One region of the Psychrobacillus sp. PGGUH221 genome, then DNA from elsewhere that is predicted to be linked to it. Evidence: riboswitches for the same ligand, from Rfam matches in the RefSeq annotation. Region 1 holds a riboswitch; each other region holds the start of a gene.
What was found. A riboswitch is a leader RNA that binds a small molecule or an ion and turns the genes downstream of it on or off. The one in region 1 is predicted to bind cyclic di-GMP.

Region 1 (6,057 bases):
CCCATCACAACAGCTGTATTTGGGCCACCAACATAGGCAACATTATTTGCTTCTGGCAAGGCTTCTCCAAAGGCAATGCCAGTAAGTTTGTTACTCAACTCTTCATCTGTATTCGCTTCCCCTTTAACAACGAGGTATTCTCCCTTAGGAAATTGGATAACTCTAGTTGCTTCTGGTAATGTTCCCTCTGTCATGACACCAGCATAATGCATCATCTTGTTATTCACGGCTTCGTTAACGACGAAAATGTATTCATTTGTGGCTAGGGCTTTTAACGTGTCAAGCCGTCCATCTTGTTTGACTGACTGCCAAAAGTCTGACTTTTCCTTGTTTATGCCAGCATAGTCTGTGTAATCGCTCGTAAGCTCAGTTCCCAAACCTAAAACGATAAAGCTGTCTTTTTCTTCTAAAGTATAATTCGCCATTTTCAAAACCTTCCTCTTTTTTAAAATTTATCAAATGATTTGTCTTTTCACTTGATGAGTTTATAATAGTCTTTAATAGTGTCAAAAAATGATACTGTTTAGGAGGTCCAGATGAAAAAAGTTGAACGGATTAATATCATCATGCGGTATATCAACAACCGATCCCACTTTACAATTTCTGAGATCATGCAAGAATTTAACATCTCTCGTTCAACCGCTATTAGAGATATCAGAGAAATTGAAGCCATGGGGATGCCCCTTGTTGCTGAAGTTGGAAGGGATGGGGGGTATTTTGTCATGAACAATTCTGTCCTGCCCACTGTCCGCTTCACCGATAATGAGATTAAAGCTCTCTTTATTGCCTTTATGGCCACAAGAAATCAACAACTCCCTTATCTAAAGAGCCGTCAGTCTTTAGCTGAAAAATTACTAGGCCTCATTTCAGAAAACCAGCAAGATGACCTCGTTCTTTTAAATCAAATCTTGCTTTTTGAAGGAACTAACCCTAATAATCCCGACCTACTTGATCTGTCAGACCTCCCCCATCCTATTTTAGAAAAACTTATCCAAATCCTTCTTTTGGATCGCTATTTATTGATTACTATCGAAGAAGAGAAGATAGTAAAGATTTATCCAATTTATCTCTTGCACCTTTATCGTGAAAAAAGCCTTTGGCTGATTGAAGGATTTGACTTAAAGGAAGAGAATAGGGAGATTTTTCCTGTCGACAATCTCACCAATGTCGAGCCATACCCTACGAAAAAAAGATTAAGTAAGAAAAATATTTTAGAAAAACTAAGTAAGCAGGAAGAAGTAATCAACCTTGTCCTTGAACTTGGTCCAAAGGCAATTGCCCAGTTCAAAAAATACCATCCTTTAAAAGTTTCAATTTCCTATACAAATCCTTACCAAACCACAGCCATTCTAAAGACTTTTATCAATGTTAATAATTCAGGAGAATTGACAGAAATAACAAATTGGCTGCTTTTCCTGGGTGAGGATATCAAGGTCAGGGAAGTGCCAGAAGAAGTCTTAGAAGGTTTACATGAGAGAGTATGTTTATTCTGCCTTTAAGCAATGCGGTTAAAAGCCAAATAATTTTGAGCTTGGCCAATTGCAGTGCCTCTCAATTTTGCACACAATGGGGAGATATATACTTCTGATTAGTGTAAATACTTTGATAGGTTAATAGCATTTTTATCAGTACTGTTCTTTATTTAATTTCTAGTAAAATCATTTTAACAAAAAAGGTAAAAACCTCATTTAGATGCGTTACGGTGAACCTTATCATAAATAGAGGATGTTTTAGCCCCGAACTAGTGGGGTGAACCATATCCAAGTTAATTAGATATTAGAATAGAGACAAACCCTAAAAAAGTATAGGTGAAATGAACCCAAAAAGTTAGACACTTTATTTGTAAGGATTGAGTTCGGTATTGTACCGGACTTAATCCTTTTAATTTTTCCTTAATTTGTTTGTGACTGTAGTATTCAATATATTGTTCAAGTTCTCGCTTTAAGTGTTCCATGTTTTCAAACTCTTGTAAGTAAAGCAATTCTGATTTTAAGAAACCGAAGAAGTTTTCAATTACTGCACTATCGAGGCAGTTTCCTTTACGAGACGTACTTTGTGTAGTGCCATGTTCTTTTAATGCGTGAGCGTCTTTATTCATTTGATAGTGCCACCCTTGATCAGAGTGAAGTACTGGGGCACCTTCTTCGGATAAGTGAGTGAAGGATTGTTCTAACATCTTTGAAACAAATGGATAAATAGGGCGTTTTTCAACGTTATACGCAATAATTTCTACGGTAAACAAATCAAGTACAGGTGATAGATAAAGTTTCTCACCAAATAAATGGAATTCCGTCACATCCGTTACCGATCTTTCGTTTGGTTTTGGCACAACGAAATCACGTTTTAAAATATTTGTCGCAATCTTACCGACGTTTTCTTTGTATGAGCTTTTGACGTCGGGAAAATGGTTCATTTATGCTCCGGAACTATGAGTGAAATTAAAGGTGTGGTTCTTTCGTTCTATACATGCTACTTAATTGTAAAAAACGCAGATCCATCTTTATAGGAATTTAGACATATGCAAGTGTGGCTATTTTAATACTATAGTTAAGTATAGATAGGTATAAAAGCAGTTTCACGTATGTAGCTAAGGTATTATGATAGCCTTGTAACATATAAAATAATCAAGTGAAAAAGGCAAACCACGAGAAATCGTGTGACGCAAAGCCAAGGGCCTGGACCACGCTAAGTGCTATGTGGATGGCAGCCGGTTACCGCAAGGATTCAGAGTCCTTTTATTATGAGCCTTGTTAAGAGGCTTATTTTTATGCGCGTTATTCCTTATTCACTACTGAAAGGTAGGGTAAAGAACATGGGTAAAAGTTTATCAAGTAAAATTTCAGCATTACTAGCATTGGTGTTAGTTTTGCAAGTTTTCCTGTTTCCAATGAAAAATGTTTTGGGAGCAACAGATAACAACCTTCTGCCGCCAAGTAACCTTGCGTACCAACATATCACACCAGATGATGTGAAGCTTACTTGGAGTGCGATAGTTAATGCTACAGGCTATAAAATATATGAAATTACAGAAGGTCAATTAACACCACGTGGTACAGTTACTACGAACAGTTATACGATTAATGACCTACCAGAAGGATCGTATACATATGTCGTTTCAACGTTAAGTGCGAACGGAGAATCTGGTCCTTGTGCACCGATTACGGTGAACGTTGCTTATCCAACGATGACAGCTCCAACACTTTCTTACACTTTACAAAATGCAAACGACATTAACTTGAGCTGGACGACTTCTCAGTATGTAGAAGGATATAAAGTGTACCAAATTGGACCAAATGGAGAGCAAACATTAGTTACTACAGTAACAGGTAAAACGTATACGATTTCAAATGCTCCTGAAGGGAATTTCACGTACTCAGTTTCTTCATTTAACTCTAAATATGGAGAGTCGCCAATTTCTAATACTGTGGACGTAACAATTCATCATCCAGAAATGGCAGCTCCAACGAATTTGACGTATACAATTGCAAACGTTAATGACGTAACACTGAAATGGACTGCTTCTTTACACGCAACAGGTTATAACGTATATCAAATTGTTGATGGGCAAAAAATATTAAAAAGTACTGTAACAGGAACGAGTGTTACATATACGAATACTCCTGGTGGGGAATACGTATATGAAGTTCATTCTCTAAATAGTCGTTTTGGTGAATCGGCAGAAGGAAGTCAAGTAACAGTGAATGTAGGATTGGTAACGATGCTTCCTCCAACAAACTTAACGTACACAATTGCAAATCTTAATGATGTTACGTTAAAATGGAACGCTGCTGCAAATGCGACAAGCTATAAAATTTATCAAATTATTGATGGGCAAAAAGTATTAAAAAGTACAGTAACAGGAACGAGTGTTACATACACAAAATTACCTGCTGGAGATTATGAGTATGTAGTGCATTCTGTAAGTAGCCGTTTTGGTGAATCGGCAGATGGAAGCCAAGTAAAGGTGAACATCGGAGAAGTTGCGATGATGCCGCCAAGCAATGTTACGTATTCAATTGCGAATGGAAACGACATTGTTTTAAAATGGGACGCTGCTACGAATGCGACAAGCTATAAAATATATCAAATTATCGATGGAAAAAAAGTATTAAAGAGTACAGTAACGACAACAGCTGTTACGTATGCAAACTCTTCAGCAGGAGACTATGCTTATGAAATTTACTCTGTAAGTAGTCGTTTTGGTGAGTCGGCAGAAGGAAGTTTAATTTCTGTAAAGGTAGAGCCTGTTGTAATGGCAGCTCCAACGAATCCGACATATACAGCAGCTAACATTAATGATGTTACATTAAACTGGGATGCTGTACCGTATGCCACAAGCTATAAAGTGTATCAAGTTATTGATGGACAAAAAGTATTAAAAAGTACAGTAAATAATACAAAAGCAACGTTTACGTATTTACCAGTAGGTGATTACAAATATGAAATTCATGCTTTCTCTAGCCGTTTCGGAGAATCAGCGGAAAATGCGAAAGTTTCTTTCGAGATTAAGTTCCCACAAATGAGTCCACCGGCAAACTTAACGTATGTTATTAAAAATACTACTGATTTCACTTTAAGTTGGGATGCTGCAGAAAACGCGACAAGCTATAACGTGTATCAAATTATTGATGGACAAAAAGTGTTGAAAAACACTGTTACAGGAACAACTATTAGCTATACAAAGATGGCACCAGGTGAATACACGTATGAAGTACATTCTGTAAGTAACCGTTTTGGAGAATCAGTAGAAGGTAGTACAGTTTCTTTAACATTAAATGGCGTAGATTTACCTGCACCAACAAGTTTAGCGTATACAATTCTTAATGGAAATGACATTAAGTTGACGTGGACAGCTGTTACAGGTGCATCGAGCTATAAAATTTACGAAATTGTCGATGGTCAAAGAATTTTAAAGAGCACGTTAACAGGAACGGCTGTGACTTATACGAACCAATCAGAAGGCGATCACAAATATGTTGTGACATCTTTCTCGTCATTGTTTGGTGAGTCATCAACTGCATCAGAAATTACAGTTCCTTTACAGTTCCCGAATATGGATGCACCAAGTTCTTTAACATTTAAAATTGTTAATGGAAATGACGTTTCTTTAACTTGGGGAGCAGTTCAATATGCAACAAGCTATAAAGTGTATAAAATTATTGATGGACAAAAAGTACTGAAAAATACAGTAACAAATTTATCAACTACGTTGTCTAATGTATCATACGGGGAGCATGTCTATGTTGTTCATTCTGTAAGCCCTCGCTTTGGAGAGTCAGCAGAAGGTAAAGAAGTATCTGTTAATATGAGTGAAGTACAAATGGCTAAGCCAAGTAATGCTACGTACAGTTTCGTAAATGGAAATGACATTAAATTAACTTGGGAAGCAGTTCCTTTCGGGACAAACTATAAAGTATATCAAATTATTGATGGACAAAAAGTATTAAAAAGTACAGTAAATACTACAACAGTAACGTATGCGAATCAGCCAGAGGGCGAGTATGTGTTTGAAATTCATTCGTATAATTCTCGTTACGGTGAATCAGCAGAAGGAAGCAAAGTATCAATTAATTTAGTTTTCCCAGAAATGCAAGCGCCTAGCAATTTAACGAAAACAGCTACGAATGTGAATGATATCGTTTTAAAATGGAACGCTGCAACGTATGCAACGAGCTATAAAGTGTATCAAATCGTTGATGGACAAAAAGTATTAAAGAATACAGTAACAACTACTTCTGCATCATTTCCTAAAATGGCAGAAGGTCAATATGAGTTTGTAGTTCATGCTGTTAGTCCGCGTTTTGGTGAATCGGCAGAAGGAACTAACATTGATTTCGAGATTATTTGGCCGGAAGTACAAGCTCCAGTCATGACTAACACGATTTTTAACGGCAACAACGTTACTTTGTCATGGAAAGCTGTTAATTGGGCAAACGAATATCTTGTATATGAAGTAACGGGATCAAATCGTCAGCTAGTATACAAAGGATTAGCCTTAACTACACAACTATTTAATCTTTCAGAAGCAACGCATTATTATGAAATTGTTGGGTTTAG
Region 2 (6,057 bases), on a different contig from region 1:
CCTCAACAAATAAACGAAACCTATGTTACCAACTCCAACGTAGCAATAATAAACACAGGCTCAATTTACCCAGTTTTTTACCTTAAACCCCGAATTTCATATAAAAAGAAATTAGTTAAAATAAAACACGTTTGAGTATTTTACTCAAGCGTGTTTTCGTGTTATTTATCTTTATCAAATAAACTTAGAAATACGTCAACGACTTCAGGGTCGAATTGTGTACTCTTATTTTTACGAATTTCGTTTAGAGTATATTCAATATCAAGTTCTTTCTCTCTATATACACGTTTAGAAGTCATGGCATCAAACGTATCAGCAACAGCAACAATTCGAGCAACTAATGGTATTTGATTACCTTGTAATCCAGTTGGATAACCTTTCCCGTCAAAACGCTCGTGGTGATAAAGTACAATATCTAAAACTCCATTATTATGAAAACTTTCAACGTGCTTTATGATGTCATACCCAATCTTTGGGTGTGTCTTGATGAGCTCATATTCATCATTCGTTAGCTTTCCAGGTTTGGTAAGTATGTTCTCAGGAATACCAATTTTTCCGATATCGTGTAGAAGCCCTCCTATGTGAATGATATTGCATAAATCTTTCGACAGCTTCATCTTTTCAGCTATTTCTACAGCGTATCTTGCAACGTTTTCGGAATGATGTAGTGTATAAGTATCTCTTGAATCTAAAGCGTTCGCAAGGGCTTTTGTCAACTCTAAATTATCTTCTTTCACTTTTTGAACATTCTTCATTAATCCAACTGATATAAAGGTAATTAAAAGATAGTTAAGTATATAAATGATAAAACTCAAGAAATTATCTGTCGCATCTGGTATAAGGAAAAATCTACAGGAAACGACTATAATGGTAAAAAAGATTAAAAACCAAGTAGATTTGTTATAAAAACCAATACCTAAAAATAGAACTGAAAAAATATAAAGTATAAAAAAATGACTTCCATTTTGAAGAAAAAAACTGTTTAATATCACACTTCCTATTAAAAGAATAAAAAAACCATAGCGAAAGTATAAAGGATGACTCAACCATTTATTAAATATATTTACCATGAATCCTCTAAGTCTCCTAACAAAGTATTTACTATTGAAACTAAATTATGAAAATAGGGTTTAACTACAAAGTCTTTTGCTCCGATTATTAGTGTTTCTTTAATTATGGATTGCTGTCCTCCTAATGCAGTACACATAACAACTTTTGCATGTGGGTCTATTTTTATTATTTCTTTTAGTGCATCAATTCCATTAAGCAATGGCATTGTAATATCCATTATTACAATATCTGGTGAATGTATCTTGTACATATCAATTGCTTGTAAACCGTTATCTGCTTCAATTATTTCATTAAAGTTGGCTTCATTTAAAATCTTTTTTAAATAACTCCTCATAAAACGAGAATCATCTACAAGTAGAATGTTCAATATAAACAACCTTTCACTAAATTTAGGCAAATTAGGAAAGATAAATATTAAATAATACAGGAAGTATTCCTGGCAACCAGGCTACCATGACGACTATGCGTTTTAGGCCCTTGGCTTTGCGTCTTTTACTTTCGTAAAATTTGCCCTTGTTTATATTAACATATCAAACAATGTCGAGAAATAGCGAAATTTGTAAATAAATAATAGTGTAGCTAATCTTCTTGTTGAAGCTCCTTTTGTTGAACTTAAAGATCTAATAAAGGAGGGTGGTTGAAGAAGTATTTACACATTGGAAGAATAAGTACGAATTTAAAGATATTCAATTCTGATTAGCTTTTAATGACATATTTTTGGCATTATTCAAGATATTCTTGCTAATAGTAGGTTATAAATAATAAATATGGTAAAATACTAATATTATAATCGTTTTATTTGAATATTCGTAATAAGGTCTTTAGGATCAAAAAGGTAAGGAGTTTATTCCATGAAGAAGCATATAGATAATGATATTTTTTACCGCTCTTTATTTGAGCATAACCCAGATATAGTGCTTTATTTAGATAGAGAAAGTGTTATTGCTAAAGCAAATCAAAATCTCTCAAAAGTGATAGGTTATTCGGTTGAGGAATTTTCGGTTACACCATTTTCCAAGTATTTACTGAAGAATGAACAGGATAATTATCAGAAAAATTTCTTAGAAGTCCTTAACGGAGAACCAAGAAGTATGGAATCTTTCTTTATACATAACAACGGGATGAGCATTCCGATTCATATTAAACTGATTCCTGCGATTGTAGGGGGTAAAGTAACTGGTGCTTTCGGAATTATAAAAGATAAATCTGAAGCTCAAAAAATTGAAAATAGTTTAATGGAGTCGGAGACGAAATTTAGAGCTATTGTGGAAGAAGCATTGGTAGGTGTCTATATCTTAATGGATAACAATCTTCTATATGGTAATCCATACTATCATCAACTACTCGGAACTAAGTACCCTGACGGCAAGTTCAATATTACTAATTATGTCCATCCTGAAGATAGAGATGAACTCCAATCCGACTTTGATTCGTTAAAAGAAGGAGAAGAAGGAATAAGACATTATTGTCGTGTAATTCGTAAAGATGGATCTGAGATAAGAGTCGAAGCACATTCCAAATTAATTTATATAGATAGAGATCCAATAATTTTGGGTACAATTATAGATATTACAGAGAGAGAAGAAACTTGGCAGAAGATCAACTTTCTTGCATACTATGACCAATTGACAGAGTTACCAAATCGAAAATCCTTTGAAGAAACCTTGGAAAAGGAATTAGTAATTGCTAAAACGTTAAATCAGAAGTTGGCAATTATGTATCTTGATTTGGATAGATTTAAATATACAAATGATACACTCGGTCATCGTGTTGGAGATGAGTTATTGAAAGCTATTTCTAAACGCCTTCAGATAGTACTGGGAGATAAACATCAACTGTTTAGGATAAGCGGTGATGAGTTTGCAATCATTTCTCCTAATTGTATAAACATCAGCACGGCAATTGAAATAGCAAATCAAATTATTAGTTCAATGGAAGAACAATTTGTCATTGGTCAATTTAAACTTTTTATGACGACAAGCATTGGAATCAGTCTTTATCCGACTGATGGTGAGGATTCAATTTCTCTCATGAAAAAAGCAGATACAGCACTAAATATCGCAAAAGGAGAAGGGAAAAATACATTCAAAGTTTTTTCTTCCACAATGGATATCCGAACATTTAGAACTTTTAAGTTAGGATCTGACATTCGTTTAGCACTTGAAGAGGATCAATTAGAGTATTACTTTCAGCCAAAGGTAAGCACAGAGAATAATAAAATAATAGGAGCTGAAGCGTTAATAAGATGGAATCATCCAGAATGGGGAATACTATCACCAAACGAGTTTCTTCCGATTATTGAAGAAAATGGGTTAATAGCTGAAGTGGGCATTAAAATGAATTTGAAGGTAGCCAAACAAATCAAAGCTTGGCAAGAAATGGGCTTACCGCAAATTCCCATTTCGGTGAATTTATCAGCAAAACGATTTTTGGATAAAAACCTTGTAAGTAATTTTCAGGAGATTTTAGCCGAGACAAAACTCGATCCTGAGTTTATAGAAATAGAAATTACGGAGACTTCTATGTTAGAAAATGAGAAAATTGTGTTGACGACACTAAATGATCTCATTAGAACGGGAATAACTATTTCCTTAGATGACTTTGGTACAGGATACTCTTCACTTTCTTACCTAACCAAGTTTAAAAAATATATCAATACTTTAAAAATTGATCGTTCTTTTATAACCCGCTTAAATTCCGATGAAGAGAATGAATCTAACTTGATAACTCAAACCATGATTAAACTTGCAGAAAGCTTGAAGATGAACGTTGTAGCCGAAGGAGTCGAAACTTATGAACAATATCATCTTTTAGAGCAAATGGGATGTAAGATTGTTCAGGGATATTTATTTTCAAAGCCTCTACCAGCTACTGAATTTGAAGAATTATTAAAAATTGGGACAATTGATTTACCTAATGTTCCTAAATTAGATAATCGAACATTAGAGGAAAAAAGAAAGTTTTTTAGAGTGCCTCTTCATTTTCCGCTCAGTGGCTCAATGACTCTTACAAGAATCAATGGTCGGACAGTGGATGTAGGAAAAACGATAATATTAATTGAAGATATTGGAATTGGTGGGCTTCGCTTTTTAACAGATTTAAAACTTACGGTTAATCCTAATATCATTTTTGAATTAGAGACTTACTTATTTGGAGAGACTATAAAACTACTTGGCTCTATTGTCTGGATGAGCGAAATAAAACCTGATATTTATCAATATGGCTTAGAATATGCCATTGATGAAAGCGAACGTGCTGAAATTACACCAATTTTAAATAAGCTTGTTATAAAGCTTCGCAAAGCCCCTTTAGTCCCTGACTGTAGTTTTGTAACTGAGGATCGTTATACTTATATAAAAAAATTACGTACATAATACTACAGGGGATAAACCATAGGTATAAGGTAGTAGGTTGTGGGCCAGTTAATATTCCAAACGAAAACAAAATTGATTTAGCTGATAAACTAAAAGATATCTATGGTGGAGATTATATTGATCACCCTCGATTTGCAAAATTAGCAGAAAAGAATAATATTACGATGAAAGATTTTTTAAATGGTGAAGCAGAGTCAACTGCCTTTGAAGAAAAGAAGTATGTTCAAATTCATCATTCATCATTACGTAAAGTAAACATGATGAATTCAATCTTAGAGAAGGTATAAGATAAAAGCTTAAAGACAAATTCTAAATGGTATAAAATTTATGGTTTGACACCACAAGGTATCTTTGAAGCTTTAAGGGAAAATTGGTTATACAATTTAATTACCATGATTATCGGGGCGACACTATTGGATTTTATAGGTTAGATTTTAAAAAAAATTTTTAAAACGATGCGTTGTTGAAAAACGCTTAACAGTATGGTGCTTCTCTATTAAATTACTGTTCTTTACAAAGAATCTCTAACTTGATGAATGAGCTTTGAAATTCTTCTCCAAGCTCATTTTTCTATACAAAATCACCTATAAATCTAATATAACCTTATATTTTAACCTTATCTCTTCTATGTAGCCCCACAATAAACAGCAACACATATAATAAACATCTGCCACCAACTCCGACGGAGTTAAAATAAACACCTGCTCTTTTTACCTATTTCCTTGCCCCTAAACCCTTATACCTACTCAGTTTGAGGAAAAAGAGGGGAAGCACAACTTTATTGCAACTCGAAAAAAACGGGAACAAAAAGTGTGAAAAAAGGTTGGAAAAACGGTCAAAACATGATCGAAAAAGTGTGAAAATAGCGTTTGTTGGCAGGACTTTATTTTAACGGGTAACGGTGGAATGCGGGTTTGGGTGGGGTAAAAAAGCAGGAGTTTTTTATAATGGAACAATAATTTAAAATGAATATAAAAAGCAGATGGTTTAGAAGTACGATAATGTATTTCTAAATAATCTGCTTTTACATTTACCATATAAATCAAGCTAATATTGTAGGAGAAAATTTGTTAAAAGTATAAAATGACATTGTGTGAAGATAAATTAATAAAGCTAGGTTATACTTTAAAAATGATTTAATACCTTTAACTCGAATGTCCACAGATATACCTAACTCTATTAGGTACTGGTGGACTTAATCTATTAATTATTACACATGGCATAAGTGTTAAAGTAACCATAATGAGAGGATTTGAATTTAAATATGACAGAAAATTTTTGGGAGGATTTACCGAAACCATTTTTTGTACTTGCACCAATGGAAGATGTGACAGATGTTGTTTTTCGTCACGTAGTAAGTGAAGCCGGTAGACCGGATGTATTTTTCACCGAGTTTACAAACTCGGATAGCTATTGTCATCCAGAAGGAATGAAAAGTGTGCGTGGCCGTTTGATTTTTACAGAAGATGAACAGCCAATGGTGGCACATATTTGGGGAGATAATCCCGAATATTTCCGTCAAATGAGTATTGGCATGGCAGAGCTAGGATTTAAAGGCATCGATATTAATATGGGCTGCCCTGTACCGAATGTGGCATCGAGAGGGAAGGGT
Region 3 (6,057 bases), on a different contig from region 1:
TTATTATTACAGCAATGACCTTCTTCCGCATATTCAACAAGGTGTTTGGGTTCTGGAAGACTTATAAATAACTTATAAATGTCATCATCTGTTACCATTACATCTTTATTTCCATGAAAAAGGAGGACGGATTTACATTCGGTTACTTCAATTAAATTAGGTAATATATTCGTAGGTTTTTCCGTTACATATTCCAATCGTTCTTCAAAATAACCTGGTATTGATGCTTTATTCGCAATAGGTGGACTGACAGCTATTGATTTAAAGACCAACGGATGTTTACTACCATGAATTGCCCATGCAGCACCTGAGCTTGTCCCAAATAAGCTAATCTCTAAATTAGGAAAACTTAAATGAGCATAATTTATAATTTCATTAAGAAAGAGATGCCAAAGATTGTTGGTAGCTATTACATTGTTGAGTATGAATGACTCCCCTTGCCCAGGACCATCAAAACTGATCGTGATAAATCCTAATTTAAGAAAATGTTCTTCATACGTGTACAGTTCTTCTTTACTGGAGTCAATAGGGTTAATGATTAACATACAACCTTTGTAATAAGTTGGTATTCGTACTCTACCAACACAATAATGGCCTTCTACGGATACTTTCACTATTTTAGTATGCACATCGGATATATAATCAGCTTTTTTGAAAAATTCAATGGATTGTTTGTAAAATCCAATTTTTTCTTCACAACGATTCGGATAAATCCATTGCATGAGATTGTAATAGAGACCAGCCTTTCGATAATATTGTTCTGCCTGTATAAACTGGTAATTAGCACGAGAAAGGAGGGCTTTATTCTCATATGAAAATGCACATTGTTGAAAATAATTTATCCAATCATCAATTTCAAAAAATTGATTTTTACCTTTATTAATATCTTCAAGGTCAATTCCATGAGCTATCCATCTCTCCCAAAAACCATCAAATAACCTGGCTGTCATAATTGTTTTTTGTATGGTCATTTCTTGGTTCAAGTTTGTTTTCAACATTCTCATTTTCTCCTTTTAATATCAGGATTAGGGTAGACCCACTTGTTGAAGTTTCTAAAACGAGTTGATCCGCCATTTTTAACATCAAATTAAAACCTTGACCCATTGATTTTTTTGTTGAATATCCTGCCATTAAAGTAGTTTGAGGCAGGATTTTAAGTGGAAATCCTTTACCAGTGTCTTCAATAATAACCCGTAATGTGCTTGTTATTTCATCCTGGTAAATAAGTAGCTTTCCATATTCAGCATGCTTTAGCACGTTAGTTACAGCTTCAGAAACGATTAACTTATAACTCATCATTTTTGAGGGTTTTAGATTTACCCGTTCAAAAACTTCTGTTGCGGCGTTTCTAGCTAAAGGGATATCTTCTCTTTGCTTAATTTCTGCTTCACATAAGAGTTTGCCAGACTTATATCGAATAAGATCAGTTTTTTCAACCAAAAGGAAATGACCTTGCGAAGCAGAATATATGACATCTCGGTAAACATTCCATATCTCTTTTGATTCGGAGTATGCTTTTTCCTGTAAATCTTTCTCTGTTTGCACTTCCCTTATTACACGAGATAATACTTTGGTATATGCCGGGGAGAGATTTAATTGTTTAATTTCTTCCTCTATTAATGAATCATTCTGAATCCATAAAGTTGCAGATTGGGCTAATTGCAAGATAGTTTCTGCTTCAGGCTCAATGTGTTCTTGGTAATCTTTTTGAATAAATGGTTTTAAGAAAAAAAGATCTATTTGCTCCTCATTCACACTTAGATTTTTAGCCATTTGGTAGGCAATCCATCCTGTAATTGTGCTCTTTTTCACATTCTCAAATGATGAAAATTCTTCAAGTTTTGGGTATACCGTTTGGAGAGAACTATCGTTTGGTTTAGGGACTTTGCGAAGAAATTTTGAAATTGAATTTTTCAATTCCCCCCGTACCTCCTATTATAAAATTCCGTTTGGTGGCATGATTGTAACTTCATCAACTGAAGATTGTTTTGGCTGATTTATTAAAAAAACTAAATATTCAGCAATTGATTGGACAGGAATCATCTCTGCAAAATCTGGTTTTGGTTCAATAGAATCCCAAAAAGAACTACTAACTGCACCAGGAATGACCGATGTTAATCGAATTCCTTCATGTCTCAATTCAGCTTGTAATACTCTTGTTAATCCTAAAACACCAAACTTAGAAGCAGAGTATCCACCACATCCTGCTAGCGCAGTCGTTCCTGCCACAGATACTAAGTTAAGAATTTGTCCTTCCTGACTATTTCTCATATTTTTGGCAACATATTTGCAAGTCAAATATGTTCCTCTTAGATTTACTGCAATCATTTGATCGAAATCCTCAGTTTGCGAATCTACAATATTAGAAAATACGCCAAGTCCTGCAGCATTGATTAATACATCAATTTTCCCAAATTTATCAATGCTTTGTTGTACGAATCGCTTTACTGAATCTTCAATTCTTACATCTACGTTTAACTTCAATACAGCCTCTCTTGAGAATTCTTCATTTAAGACAGATGTATCTCTAGCACCTAGAACAAGTTTGTATCCCAATTCATCTAATAATTGTGCAGTTGCTCTACCAATCCCTTTACTTGCCCCGGTTATCATGACAACCTTGTCTTTACTTTTCAGAGTTTCCATTTAGTTAGAGTCTCCATTTCCAGCATACTCAAAGAAATTCTTTTCTGTTTCCCACAAACCTGTTTTTTGCAAATTTGGTAGATGAGGAGAAAGCATGTCATAGATGACCTGAACAACAACTTCTGAGGTTGGGTTTAAATCTTTAAATTCTTCAACATCAAGGTTCAAATGTTTATGATCTAACTTATTTAGTACTTGAGTTTCAACAATATCATCTAATCTAGCTAAGTCGACAATCATACCCGTAATTGGATTAGGTTCTCCACTCAAGGTCACGTCAAGATAATAATTATGTCCATGCCCAAAGGGATTGTTACATTTCCCGAATATGTTAAGGTTCTCTTCCTTAGTAAGTTTATTGCTGTGTAGTCGATGAGCTGCACAGAAATGATATTTTCTAGTCAAACTGACCATATTTCCTTCCTCCTTTGTTGCAAATAAAAATGGATTCTCATGCAACTGTAATCTATGAAGTTCACAATCTTTTAACACCGGTGAAATTGTTTCCCACAAATAATTCACAATATTCTCCGTGGTAGGTATTTTATTATGAAAGTATGCATTTTCTTTATTGATAAATTTTCCATCTAGTTCGCTTTCAACGATTTTTCCAACTATATCTTTAATATCAACTGTATTGACTACAATGCCTGATTGTGTGCTTAAATTGCCCTTCACCATAACTTCTAATTGATAGTCATGACCGTGACCGTGTGGGTTACTGCAAAGACCAAACACTTCTTTGTTTTTTTCCTTGCTCCACTCTGCTACTTCATAGCTGTGCATAGCAGAAAAATCAACTCTTCTTGATAAGTAACGCATACCCTTCCCTTTCCCCCTATCGTCGACCAGATTCAAGACTTCTTTCAAACTCTCTTATAAGAGAGTCATTTTCTTTAAATACACCCTGTTTAACAGTAGTAACTGTTGATGAACCTGGCTTTTTGACACCACGTGCGCACATACATAAGTGCTGTCCTTCTACACTCACAATGACTCCTTTTGGATTCAACACATCAAATATTGCATTTGAAATTTGTTGCGTCATTCTTTCTTGCACTTGTGGACGTTGAGCTGTTAATTCTACTAATCTTGCAAACTTACTTAATCCAATAATTCTTTCACTTGGCATATAACCTATGTGAACTTTCCCAAAGAAAGGGATTAAGTGATGTTCACAAAACGTGTAATAATCAATATCTTTTACTACAATCATTCCATCATATTGCTCACCTTCAAAAGTAGTTGTTAATGCTGTTCGTGGATCGATACCAACACCCGAAAATACTTCCTTATACATTTTAGACACACGCTTAGGTGTATCTAACAATCCTTCTCTATTTGGATTTTCCCCAATTTCCTCAAGTATTCCACGTACATAACTTTCTATAATTGCTTGCGATCTTGTCTCAGTTAACATACTGTTTCCTCCTTTTTTAAATTAATATATAAAAAAGTCCCCCCAAAAATTGGGCGGACTCAAAGAGACTATATCAGAGTGTCTGATTAGTCTAATTTATCTTAGAAACCAATTCTTTTCGGCAACCCGGCGATCTTAGTATTAAACCTTAGACCCGTGGCTTTGCGTCCTTGCCTTTCGACAAGTTTTCTATTATCGAAGAAAAATATAAGATTTTATATCTTATGTACTTCTTTATTCTATATATATAACCTAAATGTACTAAAAAAGCAATACAAAATTAAATATATCTTTAGGTACACTTAATTAATACTAGAAAACAAAAATTAGGCCTTTAGGCCTAACCTTGGTGGTTCAAAAATCAAAACAGACTAATATTGGAATTTACATTAGCGAAGATTTAAGCTTTTTAAGATAAAAACTACCTTTAAAACGTCCTCCCTAAACAAAACTAATCGCATTAGTACTTCAATATATATCATTTAATCTTTGTTCACAAATTCCATCGCTAATAAGATTATTAATACTGGTCAAGCAAGTCAAAATCTAGCAGTGCAAGTCTGATTTTTTTACTTTAGAGGTTAAATTCATTATTCTTCAATTATTTAATACAGTTAGTTAGCCAATTATCACCTACAAAATCGTCTAAAGTATTCCAAACAGATAAGTCTCATTATAAACAAAAAGACTACTTGATTTCGTTCATCAAGCAGTCTTCTTAAAATCACCATTAGGAAAGCTATTCTTCAAAATGTCACTAAAATACTTCCGATGAATATAAAATAATAATAAAGAAATTAAGTACTTGTCTTTCTTAAGATAGTTTTATTTTATAGTTAAACGGAATATTTTATACCGAACTGTTGTAAACGAGCCATAAATTGGCCGTCGCTTAGGGGCTTATCATAAAGATAACCTTGAACAAAAGAGCATTGATTCTCTTTCAAATAGTCTCTTTGTTCAATAGTTTCTACCCCTTCTGCAATTACGTTTATTTCCAAATTATTAGCTAGCACAATAATAGCCCTAAGTGTAGCTTCACCTTTTGTACTTCTTCCTATACAATTTATAAAAAATTTATCTATCTTTAATTTTGTTATTGGCAAATTAGTTATATAAGAAAGATTTGAGTATCCTACACCAAAATCATCAATGGCTATTCCAATTCCAGCTCGTCGTAAATCATTCATATGATTTTGAATGCTAGAAGAAGAAAAAATCTGTGTATTTTCTGTTATCTCAATTTCTAATATTTCTCTTGGTATTGAGTGTTTTTCCAACTGGTATAATAAAAACGAAATAAATGAAGGCTCTTCCAATAAACTTGACGAGACATTAAATGAAATAAAACCAGAAAACCCTGTTATTTTTTTCCATTTGTTGTATATTAATAAACAGGTATCAATTATATATTCTGTTAGCATCCTGATTTGATCAGTTTCTTCTGCAATAGTAATGAATTCATCTGGTGAAATAAAGCCAAGTTCAGGATGGTTCCACCTAGATAACACTTCAATTCCTACAATTTCATTTTTGATTATGTCTACTTGCGGCTGGAAAACCGTATAAAATGCTTGTGTTGAAATTGCCTCTTTCAAACTTTTTTCAATAATAAGCCTTCTATTTAAAGACTCCAACATTTCGCTTTCGTATCGTTTCCATTGATCACCCTTAATATTCTTTGCTTCATACATTGCGGTGTCTGCTGCCGTTATTAAAGAATCTACACAACTTCCGTCATTTGGAAATACACTAACCCCTAAACTAGCAGATGTATTTAAAGGTGGAAAATTAACTATATTAATAGGCTTTTCAATGACAGATAAAATTTGATATGCGTCACTTTGGATTTGTTTGGCATCAACATATTCAGTATAAAGGACAAATTCATCCCCACCAAATCGTGAAAGAAAAAATTTATTTGGAAGTTCGTGTTTTAAGCGTTTAGAAATCTCTAATAAAAAATAATCACCAATGTCATGCCCATATGC
Region 4 (6,057 bases), on a different contig from region 1:
TAGATGTTGAAGGCCTCTTCGCTCCTGCAAAAGCATATTTACATCAGTTAAAAGTAGATGTTGATAACTTAGTGGCAAACGCACAGAACATTGTTCAGCATGATATTCCCAAGTTATTTGAAGGAGGGAAAGACCTCTTTGTAGATGCGGTTGTAGGGGAACTAAACGCTCACTCTAACATCGTCAATGAAAATAAGGATAAAGTATATAAACAATTAAATGCTTACGAGACTCAGGTTCATGACATAGCAATTTCTTTTCACAACAAAGACCGTAATTTGGCAAGTTCTATTCATTCAGGTTCTACTTTAGAAGATGGCGTAGATTCCGTGCAAAATACAGAAGTTTTTACGATTGAGTCTTCTTCCTATGTAGTAGTTGGAATGAAAATAAAAGAGATTCAAGTGGAGCTAGCCCATAATCATATGAATGCAATCGGAATATCCATATTAACTCCAATACTATTGGGCTTAGAAGCATTGCTATTTTTAATAGAAACTGCATTGTCAGGAATTATTATCGCAGTCAAGGCTGCTTTAAACGTCGGTTTGTATGGAAACCCTGTAAGCTTACTCATTAGTTTGTTCACTAATTACGAGGAAAGAGTTAGAAGAGCTGTTCAAAGTGCGTTAGAACCTCTTGAGGAGATGGAAGTAACTGTGGAAGGTCTCCGAAAAGGTTTTGGTAGAATGATTGCGAATCTTCCTGAAATGCTGAATAATTTTAAACCATATATCGATACAGCCATTTTTGAACCTGGGAAATATGAAAATGTACGACTATATAATGTCTCTGCTTTAGCCATACTAGATGAGATGGAACTTCTATTTAACGACATTATCTACCAATTATCTGACGAAAAAGCTAATGCAATTGAAGCTACATTAGAAATCTCACAGAACGTACTTGGAAATATACAGATTTTAAAAGAACAGGTACATCGTGTAACACTATAGATTATAATGACTGAAAATTTAGATATTATTATTAATAAAGAAAAAGACAAAGGGGATTTACTCCTCTTTGTCTTTTTTCCCGTTATTCGATTTTTCCTTGTCTTTATTCCCTTGTTGTTTAGCCTCGGCTTCTTGTTTCTTTGCTGCAGCCTTTGTAGCCTCTTCTTCAGCTTTCGCTGCTGCTTCTTTTTGTTTAGCCTCAGCTTTTGCTTTCGCTTCTTCAGCTTTAAGTGCGGCTTCATTTTGTTTAGCTTCTGCTTTTGCTGCTGCTTCTTTTTGTTTAGCTTCTACTTTCGCTACTGCTTCTTTTTGTTTAGCTTCTGCTTTTACTTTCTCTTCTTCAGCTTTTTTAGCTAATTCTTCAGCTTTTAATTTTGCTTCTTCCACTTTTTTAGCGGCCTCTTGTTTTTTCTCCTCCGCTTTCGAAGATGCATCTTGTACTTTTGGTGCAGCTGGTGTCTTAGTATCTGTAACTTTAGGTACCATAACCGCTGAAGCAGTTACTGGTTGTTCCGTAGATTCTTTTTGTACTTCATTTTCCTCTTCTAGAGGTATTTCTTCTTTTGAATCTGTTGTGTTTTCATCCGCAACAGCATCATCTGATTCTACTTCTTCTATCGGTTCCTCAGATTCAGTGGCTTCTTCCTCTGAAGTTTCTTCTTTCTCTTTTTCAAGCTTAGCTAGTTTTTTCTCTATCTTTTTAGCCAATCTTTCTTCCGCTTTTACAACATTTTTAGCAAGTGCTTCTTTAGCTTTTGTATTTTCTACTTTTTCTAATGCTGCTTGTAAAGCAAGAAGATTTGAAGAGAATTTTGCTTCTAAATCAGCATAAGCCGAATCTACTTCGGATTCTTCTCCCGTTGCATCATCTTCAACAGCTGGATCATCTTCATTAGCAACTTCATCCGGATTGTCTTGTTCTACACTTTCTTTATACTTAGCTAAAGCCTCGTCTTGTTGGTCAATCGCTAGTTGTAGTGTTTCAATTGCTTTCTCTTCATCACCTTGCTCAAATAATGCTGTCGCTTCTAGAATTCGCTCTTCCGCTAATGCGCTAAGCAATTCTGCTTCTTTCATGTCATCGAATGTGAAAGCCAATTGAACACTTTCTTGCAATGATTTAAGAAAATAGAAAAAATCACCGGGTAATAATGCAGGTTCTTCCGTATCATTTGTATCATCCGTAACTCCAGATTCCACTTCTGAGTCATTCTCTACTGTTGTCGTGGAATCATTCGTTTCTGCAAATGAAGGACTAACACCTACAAAAAACACAATGAAAGCAACAAACATAAATGCAAGCAGTGTTTTTTGCAAATTCCCTTTAAAATTAGACATAAAAAAACTCCTCTCTCCTATTAAAAATAGAAATACAAGGAAGAACTGTGAATTGAACTTTATTTCAAGTTTTCATCCATATTCTTCGGTAGTTCAGCCACCATAGCCGTTAGGCGTTAGGTCTGAAACTTTGCGTCTTCATCTTTCGACAAATTTGCCTTTTTCGGAATAAGTACCTACATCTAAATAATGCATGTCCCTATCAAGGATAATTATATATTACTAGATTATAGATATCTATCTATTTTTAACTAATTTTCCTGCGTACTTTCGGCTAGGAGAAAAGCACCCCCATTATTTGTGTGTTCACTAAAAAAGGTACGTTGTAAATGACAAATATGGGCTTAAATTGAGGGTTTCTTCGGTTGGGGAGCACCTAACTACATTTACTTTAACAATGATGTTGTTAGATAGAAGAAAGGTAATCAACGTGTCCAGACAAAAAGCGAGTATGTGAACGATTTCGTTCACATACTCGCTAAGAGATACCTCGAAGAGTTTTTCAGTTGCCCTCATAGGGTGCTTTTTTATACACGTAAGTGCAACTATGTTACTGTTCCATTAAGCTTGTGACAGATACACTTTGTTTATTTTCTGGTTCATCAAGGGAATGGATTGTCGCTTTTCCATTTTGTTTGTCTACATGTTCAATATAAATATTTTCACCGTTATAGGTTACATTAATCATATCAGGCGAAAAAACAATTTCTTCTGCGCGTTGTGCATTCATTGCTTCTACCTCCTTTTAAAATTCAATCGTTATTATATTTACCCGATCTTACTTATATATACTTAACAAATCAGCATTCACTTTGCCCTTTCTTTATTTCTTTAGAAACTTTCTTCAACGCTTTTTTAGATCCTCTTTCCATGTCATGTTGGAATTTCCGTTCTTTGTAACTTATAAATAAAGTACTGACATCATATCCTTCTGGATAAAGCTCTGTAGCTTTTACTTCAAGCTCTATTCTTTTTGCATTCACCTTTATAATTTCATTATTATAGAACACTAATACATTATTGAAATTGTCCTTTTTCTCATACACAATTCCCGAATCGTTCTGTTCCATTATTTTTACTCTGTCCCCTATTTCAAATTCATAAGTGTGCTCTTCCCTAGTTGTGATTTGTACCGGCTTTTTAACTTTATTGTCTCTTACCCGTTCTAAATCATAATTTTTATTTTCAATATAGTGCTGTGCTTTTTGCAATACCTTTTCACGTAAATTCATTTTCTTTGAAATCCAAAGCGCGTTACTATCTCCTGACTTACCTATTAAAAGCTTATACATCGGCTCTAACGCTTCACTGTTAAATTGCATTGCTGCATTTATGAAGTCACTATGAATTTCCGAATAGCGTTTTATTTCTCCGTAATGAGTGGTAGCCACTGTAATACACCCCATTTGATAAAATTCCTCCAGGATAGCAATGGCTAGTGCGGCTCCTTCATTCGGTTCGGTCCCACTTCCAATTTCATCAAAAAGTAGTAGCGTGTTATTCGTGGACGCACTCATAATCTCTGAGATATTTTTCATATGAGATGAAAAAGTACTAAGGGAGTTTTCAATGCTTTGATTGTCACCAATATCTACATAAAGATGATCAAACACTGCTATTTCTGTACCTTCATCGGCCGAAATATGAAATCCTGACATGACAGCTAATGTTAATATTCCAATCGTTTTCAAAACGACAGTTTTTCCACCAGCATTTGGTCCTGTAATAATTAGGCTACGATAACCTTTTCCTATCTCGAAATCTAACGGCACAATATTTCCAGACAAAAGCGGATGCTTACAATTCGTCAGTTTAATATATCCATGATTATTTAACCTCGGCTCGATTCCATCCATTCTTTTACTAAACTTCGCCTTCGCAAAAATCATGTCATACTGACCAATCAGTTCAATATTGATGTTTATTTGTCTATTTTCCTCTAAAACACTACCTGAAAGAGTCGCTAAAATTTGGTACTCCTCTATAGACTCCTCTGCTTTAAGCACAGCCAATTCTGCATTTAGTTTTGAAATTGCAGCAGGTTCAATAAACACCGTAGATCCTTTGGAAGACATTTCAACGATTGTACCAGCTACCTGATTTTTATAGGAAGCTTTTATAGGAATTGTAAAACGATCATCCTTTTTGCTTATAAAAAATTCTTGAATATACTCTTTATTAGTACTACTCTTCAAAAACTTATTTAACCTTTCTTCAATTTTATCTTCGACTTTATCTATTTGATTTCGAATTCGTTTCAATTCTTTACTCGCTTCCGAATCTACTCTATTCCCTTTTATAGAATAATTAATGTTTTCTTCGATATCTCTAAATTCCATCATGGAATGAGAATAAGAATGGAGAACTGGAGCAAAAAACTCCTTATCCAACATAAACTTCTTTATCGTTCTACATCCTCTCAAGAAGTCAGATATAGCAACTAACTCAGAAGGACTTAAAATCATTCCCTTTTCAAGCTTTTCCATTTGCAAGTTTATATTGGAAACACCTTTTAAGGGAAGATGACTTTCAGCATCCAATAGCTTTCTTGCCTCTGTCGTTTCATTTAACCTGTTTTGTACCACCTTAATATTCGTGCTTGGTTGAAGCTTATCAAGTAATTCCTTGCCTAAACTACTGACACAGTGTGATTTCACCATTTCCTTTAATTCGTCATATTGTAATTTTTCATATGTCATCATATTCATGTGTAACCCTCCTTAAATTTAAAAACAGAAAGCTCCCGTTTAGTTGCTAGCCCCTGCAGAAACGCTCCTCTGCGACAAGCTTTGCGCAGGAGCAAATTGGCATTTGACCTTAGGCGAAAGCGCCTGAACAATTTTCTGAGTAAAACACTTGCTTGTCATTAATAAAAAAATGCCCGCAAGAATCTCACCTACCATTCCAAGTTCACGTTAATTCGTAAAATGGATAGAAAGCTCCTGCGGGCATTCGCCTAGTGATTTGCACAAGGCATTTAATCATCAACTAACAAGCAATGAAAGAAAAAAAAGCATGGCAGGACAAATCCCGCCATGCTTTTCGATCTAACATACTTGTATGTTAAACGAATATATGGAAAAGGAAGCAGTCTTTAAGGTAGGTATTCACAATGCTCATAGACACTGTGAAACAAGGCATACTTAAATAAACTGGAATATAACCAGTTCTTAAAAGCCTTATTAAACTAAATCAGTATTAGTTCATACCTACTTCAGACATACTTCACCACACCTTTTATAAGAATATTTTCAATATAGCATCATTTAAAACGAGAGTCAATCGGGCACATTATAATCCCCAATCTAATTTTAAGACATCTTTGAAAGCCAATAGAATCCATTAGGCAACAGGTTTACCACTCCATTCAATTTTCAATGCAAACATCTTAATTGTTATTAACACTTCTTTATGAACGATATAAAGAAGTGTTTTTCGATATAAACAGTCTTTAATACTTATACATTAGTATCTTAGACTCAAATCTAATAAGATTCCAAAGTACTATTTTTACCAACTATACCCATTTTCACTTGCATGCCTTAAAATTTGGTAACTATAATTATAATATGAAAATAATTAATGATATGGGGATGAGGTAAATGAAGAAGGCGTTTTTGTTTTTAGGGGTATCAATAACCATGATTTTAGCAGCATGCGGTGATACTAAAGAGTCAACGGAAGATAAAGAAGTTTCCGATGCAAATGTTTCAACAGAAGTTTCAGCAACTGAAACAGTAAATGCAGAAGACAGTGATCAAAA

Region 2: it holds a riboswitch for cyclic di-GMP, as region 1 does, so the genes downstream of both, PGC35_RS14460 (response regulator) here and PGC35_RS16930 (OmpL47-type beta-barrel domain-containing protein) in region 1, are expected to answer to the same signal.
Region 3: it holds a riboswitch for cyclic di-GMP, as region 1 does, so the genes downstream of both, folE (GTP cyclohydrolase I FolE) here and PGC35_RS16930 (OmpL47-type beta-barrel domain-containing protein) in region 1, are expected to answer to the same signal.
Region 4: it holds a riboswitch for cyclic di-GMP, as region 1 does, so the genes downstream of both, PGC35_RS18460 (DUF5667 domain-containing protein) here and PGC35_RS16930 (OmpL47-type beta-barrel domain-containing protein) in region 1, are expected to answer to the same signal.

The regions. Positions count from the first base shown of each region.
Region 1 covers NZ_JAQMHQ010000010.1:46,699-52,755, forward strand. The annotation lists gene PGC35_RS16915 (GyrI-like domain-containing protein) at 1-425, opposite strand, end outside; gene PGC35_RS16920 (helix-turn-helix transcriptional regulator) at 537-1,499, shown strand; partial or broken gene PGC35_RS16925 (IS3 family transposase) at 1,844-2,386, opposite strand; cyclic di-GMP riboswitch class I at 2,627-2,719, shown strand; gene PGC35_RS16930 (OmpL47-type beta-barrel domain-containing protein) at 2,813-6,057, shown strand, end outside.
Region 2 covers NZ_JAQMHQ010000008.1:114,325-120,381, forward strand. The annotation lists gene PGC35_RS14455 (HD-GYP domain-containing protein) at 162-1,070, opposite strand; gene PGC35_RS14460 (response regulator) at 1,064-1,441, opposite strand; cyclic di-GMP riboswitch class I at 1,507-1,593, opposite strand; gene PGC35_RS14465 (EAL domain-containing protein) at 1,923-4,445, shown strand; gene PGC35_RS14470 (hypothetical protein) at 4,610-4,732, shown strand; gene PGC35_RS14475 (tRNA dihydrouridine synthase) at 5,710-6,057, shown strand, end outside.
Region 3 covers NZ_JAQMHQ010000003.1:287,081-293,137, reverse strand. The annotation lists gene PGC35_RS07335 (alpha/beta hydrolase family protein) at 1-998, opposite strand, end outside; gene PGC35_RS07330 (ATP-binding protein) at 931-1,917, opposite strand; gene PGC35_RS07325 (SDR family oxidoreductase) at 1,936-2,646, opposite strand; gene PGC35_RS07320 (6-carboxytetrahydropterin synthase) at 2,647-3,468, opposite strand; gene folE (GTP cyclohydrolase I FolE) at 3,485-4,066, opposite strand; cyclic di-GMP riboswitch class I at 4,184-4,267, opposite strand; gene PGC35_RS07310 (EAL domain-containing protein) at 4,903-6,057, opposite strand, start outside.
Region 4 covers NZ_JAQMHQ010000011.1:97,071-103,127, forward strand. The annotation lists gene PGC35_RS18455 (SA1320 family protein) at 1-956, shown strand, start outside; gene PGC35_RS18460 (DUF5667 domain-containing protein) at 1,014-2,294, opposite strand; cyclic di-GMP riboswitch class I at 2,379-2,463, opposite strand; gene PGC35_RS18465 (small acid-soluble spore protein H) at 2,845-3,024, opposite strand; gene PGC35_RS18470 (endonuclease MutS2) at 3,095-5,002, opposite strand; gene PGC35_RS18475 (hypothetical protein) at 5,897-6,057, shown strand, end outside.